DNA from 3 places in the Pseudarthrobacter sp. MDT1-22 genome. Region 3 is predicted to be linked to each of the others. Evidence: riboswitches for the same ligand, from Rfam matches in the RefSeq annotation. Region 3 holds a riboswitch; each other region holds the start of a gene.
What was found. Region 3 has a riboswitch for cyclic di-AMP ahead of ACX80M_RS13675 (C40 family peptidase). Riboswitches for the same ligand answer to the same signal wherever they lie in the genome.
Positions count from the first base shown of each region.

Region 1: another riboswitch for cyclic di-AMP. It lies ahead of ACX80M_RS16915 (aggregation-promoting factor C-terminal-like domain-containing protein); the one in region 3 lies ahead of ACX80M_RS13675 (C40 family peptidase).
Region 2: another riboswitch for cyclic di-AMP. It lies ahead of ACX80M_RS07965 (C40 family peptidase); the one in region 3 lies ahead of ACX80M_RS13675 (C40 family peptidase).

Region 1 covers NZ_JBTNDK010000025.1:7,064-11,300, reverse strand. The annotation lists gene ACX80M_RS16925 (response regulator transcription factor) at 1-107, shown strand, start outside; gene ACX80M_RS16920 (sensor histidine kinase) at 115-1,668, shown strand; cyclic di-AMP (ydaO/yuaA leader) riboswitch at 1,768-1,920, shown strand; gene ACX80M_RS16915 (aggregation-promoting factor C-terminal-like domain-containing protein) at 1,926-2,654, shown strand; gene ACX80M_RS16910 (HAD-IA family hydrolase) at 2,725-3,405, opposite strand; partial or broken gene ACX80M_RS16905 (VOC family protein) at 3,436-3,810, opposite strand; gene upp (uracil phosphoribosyltransferase) at 3,873-4,237, opposite strand, start outside.
Region 2 covers NZ_JBTNDK010000007.1:113,566-117,802, reverse strand. The annotation lists gene ACX80M_RS07980 (TraR/DksA family transcriptional regulator) at 1-32, opposite strand, end outside; gene ACX80M_RS07975 (cupin domain-containing protein) at 172-552, shown strand; gene ACX80M_RS07970 (aggregation-promoting factor C-terminal-like domain-containing protein) at 576-1,868, opposite strand; cyclic di-AMP (ydaO/yuaA leader) riboswitch at 2,083-2,251, shown strand; gene ACX80M_RS07965 (C40 family peptidase) at 2,281-3,165, shown strand; gene ACX80M_RS07960 (protein adenylyltransferase SelO) at 3,235-4,237, opposite strand, start outside.
Region 3 covers NZ_JBTNDK010000016.1:70,787-75,023, reverse strand. The annotation lists gene ACX80M_RS13685 (HNH endonuclease) at 1-136, opposite strand, end outside; gene ACX80M_RS13680 (C40 family peptidase) at 373-1,125, opposite strand; gene ACX80M_RS13675 (C40 family peptidase) at 1,313-1,987, opposite strand; cyclic di-AMP (ydaO/yuaA leader) riboswitch at 2,058-2,220, opposite strand; gene ACX80M_RS13670 (M23 family metallopeptidase) at 2,368-3,192, opposite strand; cyclic di-AMP (ydaO/yuaA leader) riboswitch at 3,196-3,414, opposite strand; gene ACX80M_RS13665 (metal-dependent transcriptional regulator) at 3,568-4,237, opposite strand, start outside.

The DNA.
Region 1 (4,237 bases), on a different contig from region 3:
TTGTGGAGCTCTACATCTCCTACCTGCGCAAGAAAGTGGATGCAGTGCACCCGCCCATGATCCATACCGTGCGGGGCGCCGGCTACGTCATCAAGCCGGCTGAGTAGCAGCTCGATGTCCTCGCCGCGAGCAACCCCAGCGCCAGCCCGGAGCTGGCTGAAACCGGACACCTGGCATCTGCGCACGCGCCTGATCCTGTTGGCCATGGCCCTGCTGGTGGCCATCTGCGGCGCCGTGGGGCTGTTCAGTTACGCCTCCATGGATTCCTTTCTCACCGGGCAGCTGGATGAACAGCTGAGCCAGGCCGCCAAACGGTCGAACGATCCGGGCCGCCCGCCCCTGGGCGGATTCAACGGCAGGCCGGACCCGCTTGACTCCCGCGGGCAGAGTGTCGGAACGCTGAATGCGCGGATCCTGGACGGCCAGATCCCCAGTGGCGGTTTCCTGGACTCGGACACCACGCGTCTGGCCCTCGACGCCGAAGACAAGCAGACCCTGCTGGCGCTGACGCGGAACGGCCTTCCCGTGAACCGCTCGCTGTCCAACGGGGATTACCGGATTGTGGCCGTGGAAACCGGCTACGGCGATGTCCTTGTCACGGGCCTTCCGCTCGCTGCCAAGGAGAGTACTTTGGCATCGCTGGTCTGGACTTTTGTGTTCGTTTCCCTGGGCGGCCTGGCGCTGATCGGACTGGCAGGAACTGTGCTGATCCGGCGCACCATGAAGCCGCTGGAGCAGCTTTCCGAGGTTGCAACCCGTGTGGCCAGGCTGCCGCTGGACGCGGGCGAGGTGGCACTCGCGGTGCGCGTCCCGCCGTCGAACTCCAATCCCGGAACCGAAGTGGGCAGCGTAGGGCACGCCCTCAATCTCATGCTGGACAACGTCGCCAGCGCACTCGAGGCGCGGCAGCGGAGCGAGACCAAGGTGCGGCAGTTCGTAGCCGATGCTTCCCATGAGCTGCGCACGCCGCTGACTGCCATCCGCGGGTACACGGAGCTGATGCGGATGACCGAGAGCTTCACGCCGGACGGCCGGAAATCCCTGGCCCGGGTCCAAAGCCAGTCCGAACGCATGACCACCCTGGTGGAGGATCTGCTCCTGCTCGCCCGGCTCGATGAGGGCCAGCCCCTGAAGCTCAGCGAAGTTGACCTCACACAACTCGTGATCGAAACCGTCAGTGACGAGAAGGTCATCGCCCCGGACCACCACTGGCGCCTTGAACTGCCTGACCAGCCGCTCGCCGTCACGGGTGATGCGTCCCAACTGCGTCAGGTGCTTGTCAACCTGCTATCCAATGCGCGCAAGCACACGCCGCCGGGGACCACCGTGGTCACCGCTGTCACGAAGTCTGCCAATGGCGACGCAGCGGTGACGGTAACGGACGACGGCGGGGGCATCCCTGCGGAACTCGTTGACCACGTTTTCTCCCGGTTTGCCCGCGCAGACGCGGCGCGCAAGGGTACAGCGCCGGCCTCGGGCGCCGGGGCCTCCGAAGGCACTAGTGGCTTGGGCCTGTCCATTGTCCAGTCGATCATGGAGGCCCACGGCGGTAGCGTGGAGGTGACATCGCGGGCCGGACGGACCGAGTTCGCGTTACTCTTCCCTACCGGCGCGCTCGCGCGACCCACTGACGCCCGGGCCCAGCAAGGCGACACACCGTCGTCGTGATTCCTGTTACCAAAATGTGACTTAAGCGTCCAGCTCCTGTAGCGTCGATGACGTGTGGTTCCCGTTGGGCCGCATATCCGGATGACGCCAAGCTCTGCCGCTTCCCGGATTCCGTTTTCAGAGGCAGAGGCGGGGGACCCACCGTCCCGGGCACCAAGTGCCCTTTGGGGTTAAGCCAACACGTGATTGTGCCGTGTGGCCGGATGCCCTCATCCGAACCCGACAGCTAACTCCGCAGGTGTGAGAGGCGATCCATCATGTCTGAATTCAAGGTACAAACGCGCCCGCAGGGCGACACAAAGTCCGACAGCCACCGCAAGCAGTCCCGCTTCGGTGCAGCTATGTCCCCACTGTCCAAGGCGGCCCGGATTCCCTCCGTGGGCCAGCGCGTCGCGGTGTTCGCGACGGCATGCGCCCTGCTGGTCGGCGTCAGCGCCGCAGCACACGCTTCCGAGTCTGCGTCGCTTGCGGCCAGCGCGGACCAGGCCGCCGAAGAAGCCAGCGCCCAGTCGAAGCTGAGCTTCGAGGCAGCCGAGATCCAGCCCCCGGCCTCCCCGGAAGCTGCGCCGGCCGAGATCAACGTCGCGCCCCAGGCCGCCGAACCGGCACCTGCCCCGGCCCCGGAGCCCGCTCCGGCCCCGGCTCCGGAACCTGCACCCACGCCCGTTGTGGCCGTCAACGACCCCGCAGGAGCGCAGGCCTACGCTGCTGGCCAGCTGGCGACGTACGGCTGGTCCGCTGACCAGATGCAGTGCCTGCAGACGCTGTGGACCAAGGAATCCGAATGGACCACCACGGCCACCAACGCCAGCAGCGGCGCGTACGGCATCGTCCAGTCATTGCCGGCTGAGAAGATGGCGAGCGCCGGCGCGGACTACGTCACCAACTACCGCACGCAGATCAACTGGGGCCTGAACTACATCCAGGAGCGCTACCAGTCACCGTGCGGCGCGCTGAACTTCCACCTGTCGCACAACTGGTACTAGGCCGACTGAGCCTCGCCGGCAGCCGCGGCGCTGAGCTGCGCCGGCGGATTACGAAGGTGATCCGCCGGCGTCAAAGCCGGAAAGAAATGAGTTGCCGTCCCGCGGCGTCCGTTTCCACGGAGGCGGTTACGGCGCGGTAATCCGCGATATTCAGCACGCCTGCCGGCAATTCGCCCGCATTCGGACCCACGGCCACCGTCCGGATACCCGCAGCAACGCCTGCCGCGATTCCGGCGGGCGCATCCTCGAACACCACGGCGTCCTCCGGTTCCACGCCCAGCAGCCCGGCGGCCATCAGATAGCCCTCCGGGTGCGGCTTGCCCCGTGTGACCAGGTCCGCCGTCACGGCCGTGGCCGGCATGTCCAGCCCGGCAGCGTCCATGCGGATGTCCGCCAGGGTCCTGTCCGCTGAAGTCACCAGCGCCACTGCCTGAGCCGGGAGGCTGCGAAGCAGGTCGGCAGCCCCCGGCAACGCGACGATACCGGCCGTCCGCACCCGTTCCATCGCACCCAGTTCCTCGGTGAGGGCCGCGACGTCCGCTCCCCCCGGCGCGAACCGGCGTACGGTATCGGCAGCCTGGACGCCGTGCGAAGTGCGCAGGATTTCGGCGACGTCCAGGCCGTACCGGGCCGCGAATTCTCCCCAGACCTCCTCCACTACTGCCGTGGAGTCCACCAGCGTGCCGTCCATATCGAAAAGGACGGCCCGGCAGGTCAGTGTTCGTGTGGCGGCAGGTGTGGGGATGTTCATGCTGCCTATTTTGCCCCAGGCGTCACCGGCTTAGGCGTCACGGCCCGGGATGTACTGCACCGCCCACTTGTTTCCGTCGGGATCCGCGAAGTAGACGAAGTGCCCCCAGCCCTGGATGTCTATGTCGCTGACCTCCACACCGTTGCCCTTGAGGTGGTCGTGGGCAGCCTGGATGTCGCTGACCACCATCTGCAGGCTTGGGGCCGTACCCGGAGGGGCGACATTGAGGCCCTCGCCAATACAAATGGAGCAGGCGGATCCCGGCGGGGTCAGCTGGACGAAGCGGATGCCATCCATGGGTCACTCGTCGAAATCCGGGTTGAATCCAACTTTGCTGACGTAGAAATCCTTGGCGCGGTCCACGTCGGATACGGGCACAAAAACGAGTTCAAGCTTCCAGTCCATGCGCCACAGGCTAACGGCGGCGGCAGAAAAGCGGAAGACCTGAAATCCGAAGCAGCCCCGAATTAGCCGGCGATGCCGTACAGGCGGTCGCCGGCGTCGCCGAGCCCGGGAACGATGTAGGACTTCTCGTCGAGCCGTTCGTCAATGGAGGCCAGCACGATGGTCACGTTGGCCTCGGCAAGTTCCTCTTCGAGCTTGGCCAGGCCTTCCGGCGCGGCCAGGAGGCAAATGCACGTGACGTCGGAGGCGCCGCGCTTGAACAGGAACTTGATGGCTTCGCGCAGGGTTCCGCCTGTGGCAAGCATCGGATCCAGCACAAAGATCTGCCGGTCCGTCAGGTCTTCCGGGAGCCGCTCCGCGTAGGTGATGATGTCCAGGGTTTCTTCGTCGCGGGCCATGCCCAGGAAACCCACTTCAGCAGTGGGGA
Region 2 (4,237 bases), on a different contig from region 3:
AGCAGGACCCGGAACCGTTCAAAATCGGGCATGGGAAAAGCCTAGTGGTTTGGGTCTCGACAAGCGCCGCCGGCGGGAGGATGCTGGCAAGCGTAAGCGCCTCAGATGTGGTCTGGCAGCCAGGGACAGAAAGCTGCCGGACACAAAACCAACAGAGAAAGTCTGCGTGTCATGCCTACAAACATCGTCACAGAACTGGCAGTCAAGTCCCACAACACACCGGATGAGAAGCGCCGGCCGGAGAAAACCGAAGTGGATGTCGTCAACCTGGGCGACTACACGGTCGGCCGGTTGACGTTCAGTCCCGGCTGGCGCTGGTCGGACTGCATCAAGCCGGTGGTCCAGACCGAGTCCTGCCAGAACAACCACGTCGGATACTGCGTTTCCGGTGCCCTCAACGTCGAGACCACCGGTGGCAACCGGATCAGCATCAGCGCCGGCGATTCGTACACCATTCCACCCGGGCATGACGCCTGGGTGGACGGCGACGAAGCCTTCGTCGGCATTGAATTCTTCAGCGCCGCGGAATTCGCCAAGCCCCCGGGAACGTGACCCGGCTGCCCTCCCCCGGCAGGTCAGTACCAGTTGTTGGCCACGGAATGGTTCCACGCGCTGCACGGTGACCCGTAGCGGTCAGCGATATAGGACAGGCCCCAACTGACCTGGGTCCGGTAGCTCGTGAGCCAGTCGCTGCCGGCGCTGGCATACTTGCTGGCCGGCAGCGACTGGGCGATGCCGTATGCGCCCGAGTACGGGTTGGTGGCGGTGGTCAGCCAGTTCGACTCCTTGGTCCACAGCGACGCCAGGCACGGAAACTGGTCCTGGCCCCAGCCGTAGGCGCCCAACTGCCCGGCCGCGTAGGTTTTTGCGCCGGCGGGGTCGTTCACAGCGCCGCCCGGCACGGAAGGCACGACGACGACGGGCGGCGGGACCGGCGTCGGGCTCGGGACTGGAGGCGGGGCGGGCACTCCCGGTACAGCAGGTGGGGCCGGAGCCGGTTTCTGCGCGGCGGCGAGTGCAGCTGCCTTGGCTGCCGCCTCCGCCTGTTGGCGCGCCTGTTCCTGGGCCGTGGCCCGTTTGGCGGCCTGCGCCGTTTCGTACGCGGCCAAGGCCACCTGGCCCTGCCGGAACTCACCCTCCACCGCAGCGGTGGTGCCCTTGAGGGAGGCCAGCTGCGCGGTCAGTTCCTGGCCGTGCTCCTGCTGCTCCGCGATCTGCCGGGACATGGCCTGCTGGGCGGACTGGGCGGCGTCGAGCTTGGTCCGGGCTTCGCCGTACAGTCGCTCGCGTTCGGCCCTGGCTGCCTGCTCCTGATCGGCCAGGGCGCGGGAAATGCGTTCGGCGGCTGCGGATTTGTTCACCAGGGCTGCAGTCTTGTCGCTGACGATCTGGACGATATTCAGGCCTTGGATGCTGTTGTTCTGCACGGCGTCGAGAGCAACGAAGAAACCCATGTTTGTGCCACCGGTCTTATACGACTGCGCCGCCAGGGCACCGATTTCCTTCTTGTACTGTCCCAGTTCGGCCGCGGCGCGTGCCGTCTGGGCGGTCAGGGCATCCACAGTGGAAGTGGCGGCCTGAAGCGCCGCTTCGGCCTGGGCGTACTCCGCGGCGGATGTCACGGCCGCATTGCCCAGCGCCTCCGCTTCGGCCTGAAGCCCGCCCAGCAGCCCGTTGATCCTGGTGACCTCTGCCGCTTTGCCGGCCTCGCTTTGCTTGGCGTTCTGCACGTCCTGCCACGAGGGATAGCCGCCGGGCGGGGCGTCGTCGGCGGCATGTGAGGGCAGCAGCGCAGCCGACCCTACCAGGGCGACCGCCAGCATGCCGGCGAGGGCGGGCAGCCGCATTTTTTGAACAATCCGGGACATAGTTGGTGAGCTTACCGGGCATATACGGATTACGGGGGTTGACCTGCAACATCGTTACCAGGGAGTAGAGAATTCGCGCTGATGTACGAGTGAATTTCACTCCTACATTCCGTTACCGGAATGTGACATTGCCGCCGAGCAGAAGTTATGGTCAAACGGTGGCCCGGCTCAAGCCGGACCATTCCCGCCAGTATGCCGAGCCCTGCCGCTGACCGGGATCCAGTCGCTTTCCAGCTGGCAGGGACGGGGGAACCACGTTTCCACGGCTTCTTGCGAAGCCTTGGGGTTAAGTCGGTATCGCTCCGTTCAGTGCGGCGCCGCTACCGGCCGGGTATCTCCGACCCGAACCCGACAGCTCACCCCGCAGGCATGGGAGAGGCTCACCCCGCAGGCATGGGAGAGGCGATCAACCGTGTCCAAGAATTCCGCTTCCGCACGCCATCGTGTGGTTTCTGCCAGCTCTACCGTCCCTGTCGGCCTGTCGTCAACGGCCAAAGCACACGCCCTGACGTTTGGCCGTCCGGCCCTGGTGGCTGTTGCTGCATCCGGCCTGCTGTTCGGCATCGGCGTCCCGGCTCAGGCCGGCGTCCACGGCCCGGATGATGCCGGGACTGCCAACGCCCAGGTCCAAACAAGTGCGGCGGTAGCGGCCCCAGCCGCCACTGCTCAGGCCGCTGCTGCTCCGGCACCGGCCGCGGCCAACGTTCACACCGTCGTTTCGGGTGACACGCTGGGCCAGATTTCCGCCACCAACGGCGTCCCGCTCAACGACGTCCTTGCCGCCAATGGACTCTCGCTGACCACCATCATCTACCCCGGCGACCAGATCCGGATCCCCGGCGCCGGCTACACGGCACCGGGCGCCGCACCGGCTCCGGCGGCGAAGGCCGCAGCGGCGCCGTCCTCCGCCACCAACACCGGTATACAGCTGGCCTCAACGTCCGCACCGGCAGCCCAGGCTCCGGCCGGCTCGCTCGGCGCGGCCATCCTGGCTTCGGCCACTTCACAGCTCGGCGTGCAGCAGGACTGCACCGCCATGGTGGAGAAGGCGCTGCGCTCGGTGGGTAAGAGCGTGGGTGACCTGGCTCCCGGCCAGTTCTACCAGTACGGCACGGTGGTGGGCACCCCGGCCGCAGGGGATCTGGTCATCACGGCCGGCCATGTGGGCGTCTACGCCGGCCATGTGGGCGTCTACGCCGGCAACGGCCAGGTAGTCAGCGGCGGGGTGGACGGTTACAAAACCGAAGTCCACTCCCTCAGCTGGCTCGCCGGAGCGTCCTTCGTCCGCGTAGCGTGATCCGACCATGCTCGACGGCGGCGGGCGGCACCCGGCCGCGCGCCGCCGTCGTCCATCCCTGGTGTTCGCTCAGGTCCCGCAGAAGGTCCGGTAGCTCCCGAAGTCTTCAGGGGCGGGGCCGGCGTAGCGTTCCAGCCCGGGGCGCTGCGTGTACGGATCGGCCAGGACGTCCACCAACCGGTTGAATGGGTCCAGGTCGCCTGCGATAGCAGAGTCCAGAGCCTCTTCAACCAGGTGGTTCCTGGGGATGTAGACGGGGTTGACCCGGTCCATCAGGTCCGCGTCCGGCGCCAGGGCCAGCCACCGTGCGGCCCAGGCGTCGAAGACGCCCGGGTCCGCAAACATGGACCGCGCAGTTTCCGGGGTCCCGCGGGCCGCCGAGCCGAGGCTCCGGAAGAAGGAGGTGTAATCCACCTGGCCTTCCTGGAGCAGCGCCAACACGCCGTCCACCAGGGGCGACGCGACGTCGTCGTGCGTGTCCGGGCGCAGCCCAAGCTTGGACTTCATGCCGGCTGACCAGGCAGCGCTGTACAGCGTGCGGAAGGCGCCGAGGGATTCAACGGCGAGCGCCACGGCCTGGTCCTGGTCTTCATGGAACAGGGGCAGGAGTGCTTCGGCGAGCCGGGTGAGGTTCCACTCGGCAATGACCTGCTGGTTGGCGTAGGCGTAGCGTCCGTCCGCGTCGATGGAGCTATAGACCGCGCCGGGGTTGAAGGCGTCCATAAACGCGCAGGGACCGTAGTCGATGGTCTCGCCGGAGATGGCCATGTTGTCGGTGTTCATCACGCCATGGACGAAGCCCACCAGCATCCAGTGCGCCACCAGGGACGCCTGCGCGGCTATGACCGCCTCGAAGAACGCGAGATAGGGCTTGTCGGCGAGCGCCGCGTCGGGGTAATGGCGGCTGATGGCATGATCGGCCAGGCGGCGGAGAAGGTCCGTCTCGCCGTTGACGCGGGCGAACTGGAAGCTGCCAACGCGCAAGTGGCTGCTGGCCACCCGGGTGAGCACGGCGCCGGGCAGCATGGTTTCGCGGCGGACGGGCCGGCCCGTGGCCACCACGGCGAGGGAC
Region 3 (4,237 bases):
TCTCCTGCGGTCCCACCACAGGATCATCGCCCTCGGCAATGACACTGGCCTTGCCCGTGAGCACAAGCACCAGCGCCCGGCGGAAGGTGACTACCGCCAGCGGTTCATATCCAGCATTCAGAACGAGAGTGCGCATGCACGTACCTCTTTGTGGCCGCACCCGTCAGGGGCACGAGGGCCGGCTGCCCCCGGCATATCCGGGCTATGGATCGACACCACAAGAGTAAACAAAGAATCCCGGGATCAGCTAATCGCAGAAGCGGCCGCCGTCACGTGTCGGATTCGTGCATCTCTCCGGATCAGGGCAGCAGCCCGCAGACAGCGAAGGACCCCCGCCGTGAAGCGAGGGTCCTTCGAATGCTGACTCTGGTGCTAGGACACGCGGATGTAAACGGGGCCGGAGCCGACATTGGCGCTGAACACAACGGTCTGGTTGCCGTTGTAGCCCCCGTGCACGGCCTGGCCGTTGCCAGCGTAGACGGCAATGTGGGCAACGCCCGCGCCGCCGTCGGCGTAGTACAACAGATCGCCGGGCTGGGCCTCGGCGGCGCTGACGGTCTGACCGAGGGACAGGTAGCCTGCAGGCCAGTCGCGGAAGTTGATCCCCACGGCAGCCAGCGAGTTGGTGACCAGCATGGTGCAGTCCTGGCTGACGCCGAGCTGTGCATAGGCTGCGGACAGGATGGCCTGGCCCTTGCCGCTGGCGGAGACCGGCGCCTTCGGAGCGGCCGGAGTTGCCGACGCTACCGTGAGGGTGGCCGCGGCCTTGGCCGGAGCCGGAGCCGGAGCTTCAACAACAGGGGCGGGAGCCTCAATGGGAGCCGGCGTGGTGGTCACTGCGGGCTTCTCGTAGGAGATGGCAATGGTGGAAGCAGCCGAAATGATGGCCGGGGCGGAAACCTCAGCCTCAAGGTTCGAAGCGGACGCAGCTTCACGCTGGACGCCGGTGTCAGCCGCGTTCGCAGCGATACCACTGGTCAGGACAAGGCCGGAAGCAGCAGCGATAACCGCAGCCTGACGGCCCATGCCGCCGGCGTTGTCGCCGACAGCCTTGGCAATGACAGCCAGCGAGTTGGTCTTGGCGACCTCGGCGCGGTGCCGTGCAACAGTTGCACGTGTAGTCATTAATTTTCTCTCTTTCGTTTTCCTCAGGACCGCGTAGGCAGCCTAAGGGCTTTGGACGCGCCGGCATCTTGGGGGTACGCCGGCACGCCCCGAACGGGGATTTAGCGAAGAGTTTCTCGCGAAGAAACGGTTCCGGCAGCCAAGCTGCAGCAACTACTGGGCTGCAGCAACTACTGGACTGCAGGAACTACGGGGCCATTGTGAAGAACGCGGAGGAGCCTGTTGATGCCACGGAGTGGAGCAGCGTGCCCTGTGACGGGTTCAGTGCGCTGATCATCATGCCGTTGCCGACGTAAATGCCAACGTGGGCGCCGCCATTCTGCATGACCAGGTCACCGGTGGCCGGTGTGGCGGTGGGCCGCATGGCCGTCCAGGCATTGGTGCGGGGAATGCTGATGCCAGCCTGGGCGTAGACCCATTGCGTGAAGCCTGAGCAGTCCCAGCCATTGGGAGTGGTGCCGCCCCAGAGGTAGGGGTTGCCGATACCGGTGTAGGCAAGTGCTGCCAGACCCGAAGCGGCAGCGGAGGAGACAGTGTCAGCGAGCTTGGAGGCCGCGGCCTCGGTTGCGGCAGCACCCTGAGCCCCGGCTTCGGAGGCCGTGGACTGCGCACGGACCGTCTCAACCTTCGGCGCCGGCGTCGTCTTGATGACGGGGCGTTCGAAGGAAACGGTAGCCGTGGGCGCGGCAGTTACGGCAAGTGCCGTCTGCGCAGAACCGGACTCGGTGGAGGCGGAAACGCCGGCGGTGGTGTCCGCGGCGTTGGCCGGAAGCCCCATGCTCAGGATCAGACCTGATGCAGCTGCGATAACAGCAGCCTGGCGACCTACGGTCCCGGCATTGGCACTGACGGCCTTGGACACGGAGCCCAAGGGGTTAGTGCGAACCGGTTGTGCGCGGTGACGCGCAGAAGTATGGCGTGAAGACACGAAGGTAGCCTCTCCCAATGCCTGCGAGGTGAGCTGTCGGATTCGGATGGGAGTCACCCGGCCGCGCTGCTTCACAGTGGAAGCTTTGCGACTTAACCCCAAGGCCTTCAGAATCGAAGACCAAAATTGGTTCCCCCGCCCCTGCCAGACGATGTCATGCGAACGGACCTTGAGCGGTGGCAGAGCTAGGCAATCCACTCAAGAACGTCAACTTCGGAAAAGTTGACGCGCTTTAGACGTTACAGGAGTTCCGAGCCAATGTCACATTCAGGTCACGGCACGTCACTGCGATTCGAGAGTTGGCCATCATTTGGTCAGAGCCAGCCCGTGGGGTCAACGACTTCGCCATTGACCTGGACCTCGAAGTGGAGGTGGCAGCCCGTGGACGCGCCCGTGGTGCCGCTCAGGGCAACCACATCGCCGCGGCTGACCGTCTGGCCTACCTTGACGCTGCCGGAGGAGAGGTGGTTGTAGGTGGTTTCAAGGCCATTGCCGTGATCCACCACAACGCGGTTCCCGCCGCCGTACTGGTGCCAGCCGGCGAAGGTCACGGTGCCGCTGGCGGCAGCCAGGACAGAGGTTCCGCACTGTGCCACGAAGTCCTGGCCACGGTGGAAATCGCCGGAGCCGCCGGTAATGGGGCTGACCCGGAATCCGAACGGAGAGACTGTAACCAGCTGGGCTAGCGGCGAGCCGAGGCTTCCGGCAGAGGCCGCACGGGTAATGGATCCCGCGGACTGTGCGCTCAGCAGCTGCTTCAGTTTGCCGTCGGGATCACCCTGGGTAACCACGGACGAGCGGCTGAAATCAATTTGGGCGGCGGCTTCGGCGGTAACTTCGGGCTGCGGAGCAGCGGAAACGGCCGATGCGGCCTGGCCGGGTGCCGGAGTGGCCATCACGGGGCCGGTCACAGGAACCGTCACGGTAAGTGCTAGGCCTGTTGCTGCCAAGGCGATGCCGGCCTTCTGGCCGAGGCCACTGGCGGCGGCGAAATCCGTCATCTGCCGGAAGGGTCCCCGGCGGCGGCGGGCGTCCCGCTGTGGGTCGCGGGGCCTCTCCGCGGTGAAATCCTCGGCCACTCTGGGCGCCGAGGCGGGACCCACCGCGCGACGGCGGCCCCTGGAGTATTGCGTGGTCAAGAATGTTCCTCTCTGGATAGCCTGCGAAGTTAGCTGTCGGATTCGGGTCAGAGAGTTCAAAGACCCGGTCCGCCGTGACAAGCACTTGGCGCAGAGATATCCCGTGAGGATCCTTCGCTGGAAGAGGCTTGCTGCTGACGGACTTCACCCCAAGGCAGTCTTACGACTGCCGGTTGTGGTTCCCCCGCCTCTGCCAGTTGGTGACTGATGCACCTGATCCGCTGGCAGAGCTCGGCTCCGGATCAGGTAACGCTTTTGTATCGACGCTGAGTTACAACTATAGGTGATTAACTTGGACAGTAACAATTCCGTTATCTTTGCGGAACCTGGGTCACTGCGCTATGGCGCGGCCCCACACGGCGGACCGCCGTCCCGTCAGCGGACGGAAACGAAGACGTGGGATGCCACTTCCGGGGGCAGCTCGAGCGCCCCTTCGATTCCCGGAACCCGCACGGAAATGTACTCCCCCACGCGCTCCAAGGACACCGAGGCACCGGGCCTGATCCCGCCTTCGTCCAGCTGGACCAGCAGCTCAGGTTCCACCTGGATGGGTTCAGCCAGCCGGCTGACCGTCACGTTCGACGCCGGCCCGTAGCCCTGCATCGCATCAAGGAGATTAATCACACCGGCGTCGGGCAGCGCAGGCGCGGGTCCGCCCAGGGCAGCCAGTCCGGGGATGGGGTTGCCGTATGGAGACTCGGTGGGGTGGTTAAGTAACTCGTAGATGCGCTGCTCAACGCGTTCACTCATCACGTGTTCCCAGCGGCACGCTTCATCGTGGACATAGGCCCAGTCCAGGCCAATCACATCCGCCAGGAGCCGTTCCGCGAGCCTGTGCTTGCGCATCACTTCCGTAGCGCGTTTCCGCCCGGCTTCCGTGAGCTCCAGGTGGCGGTCTCCGGAGACCACGACCAGTCCGTCCCGTTCCATTCGGCCGATGGTTTGGGACACCGTGGGTCCGGAATGCCGCAGCCGTTCGGCGATGCGTGCGCGAAGAGCAACGATGTTCTCTTCTTCAAGCTCCAAAATGGTCCGAAGATACATC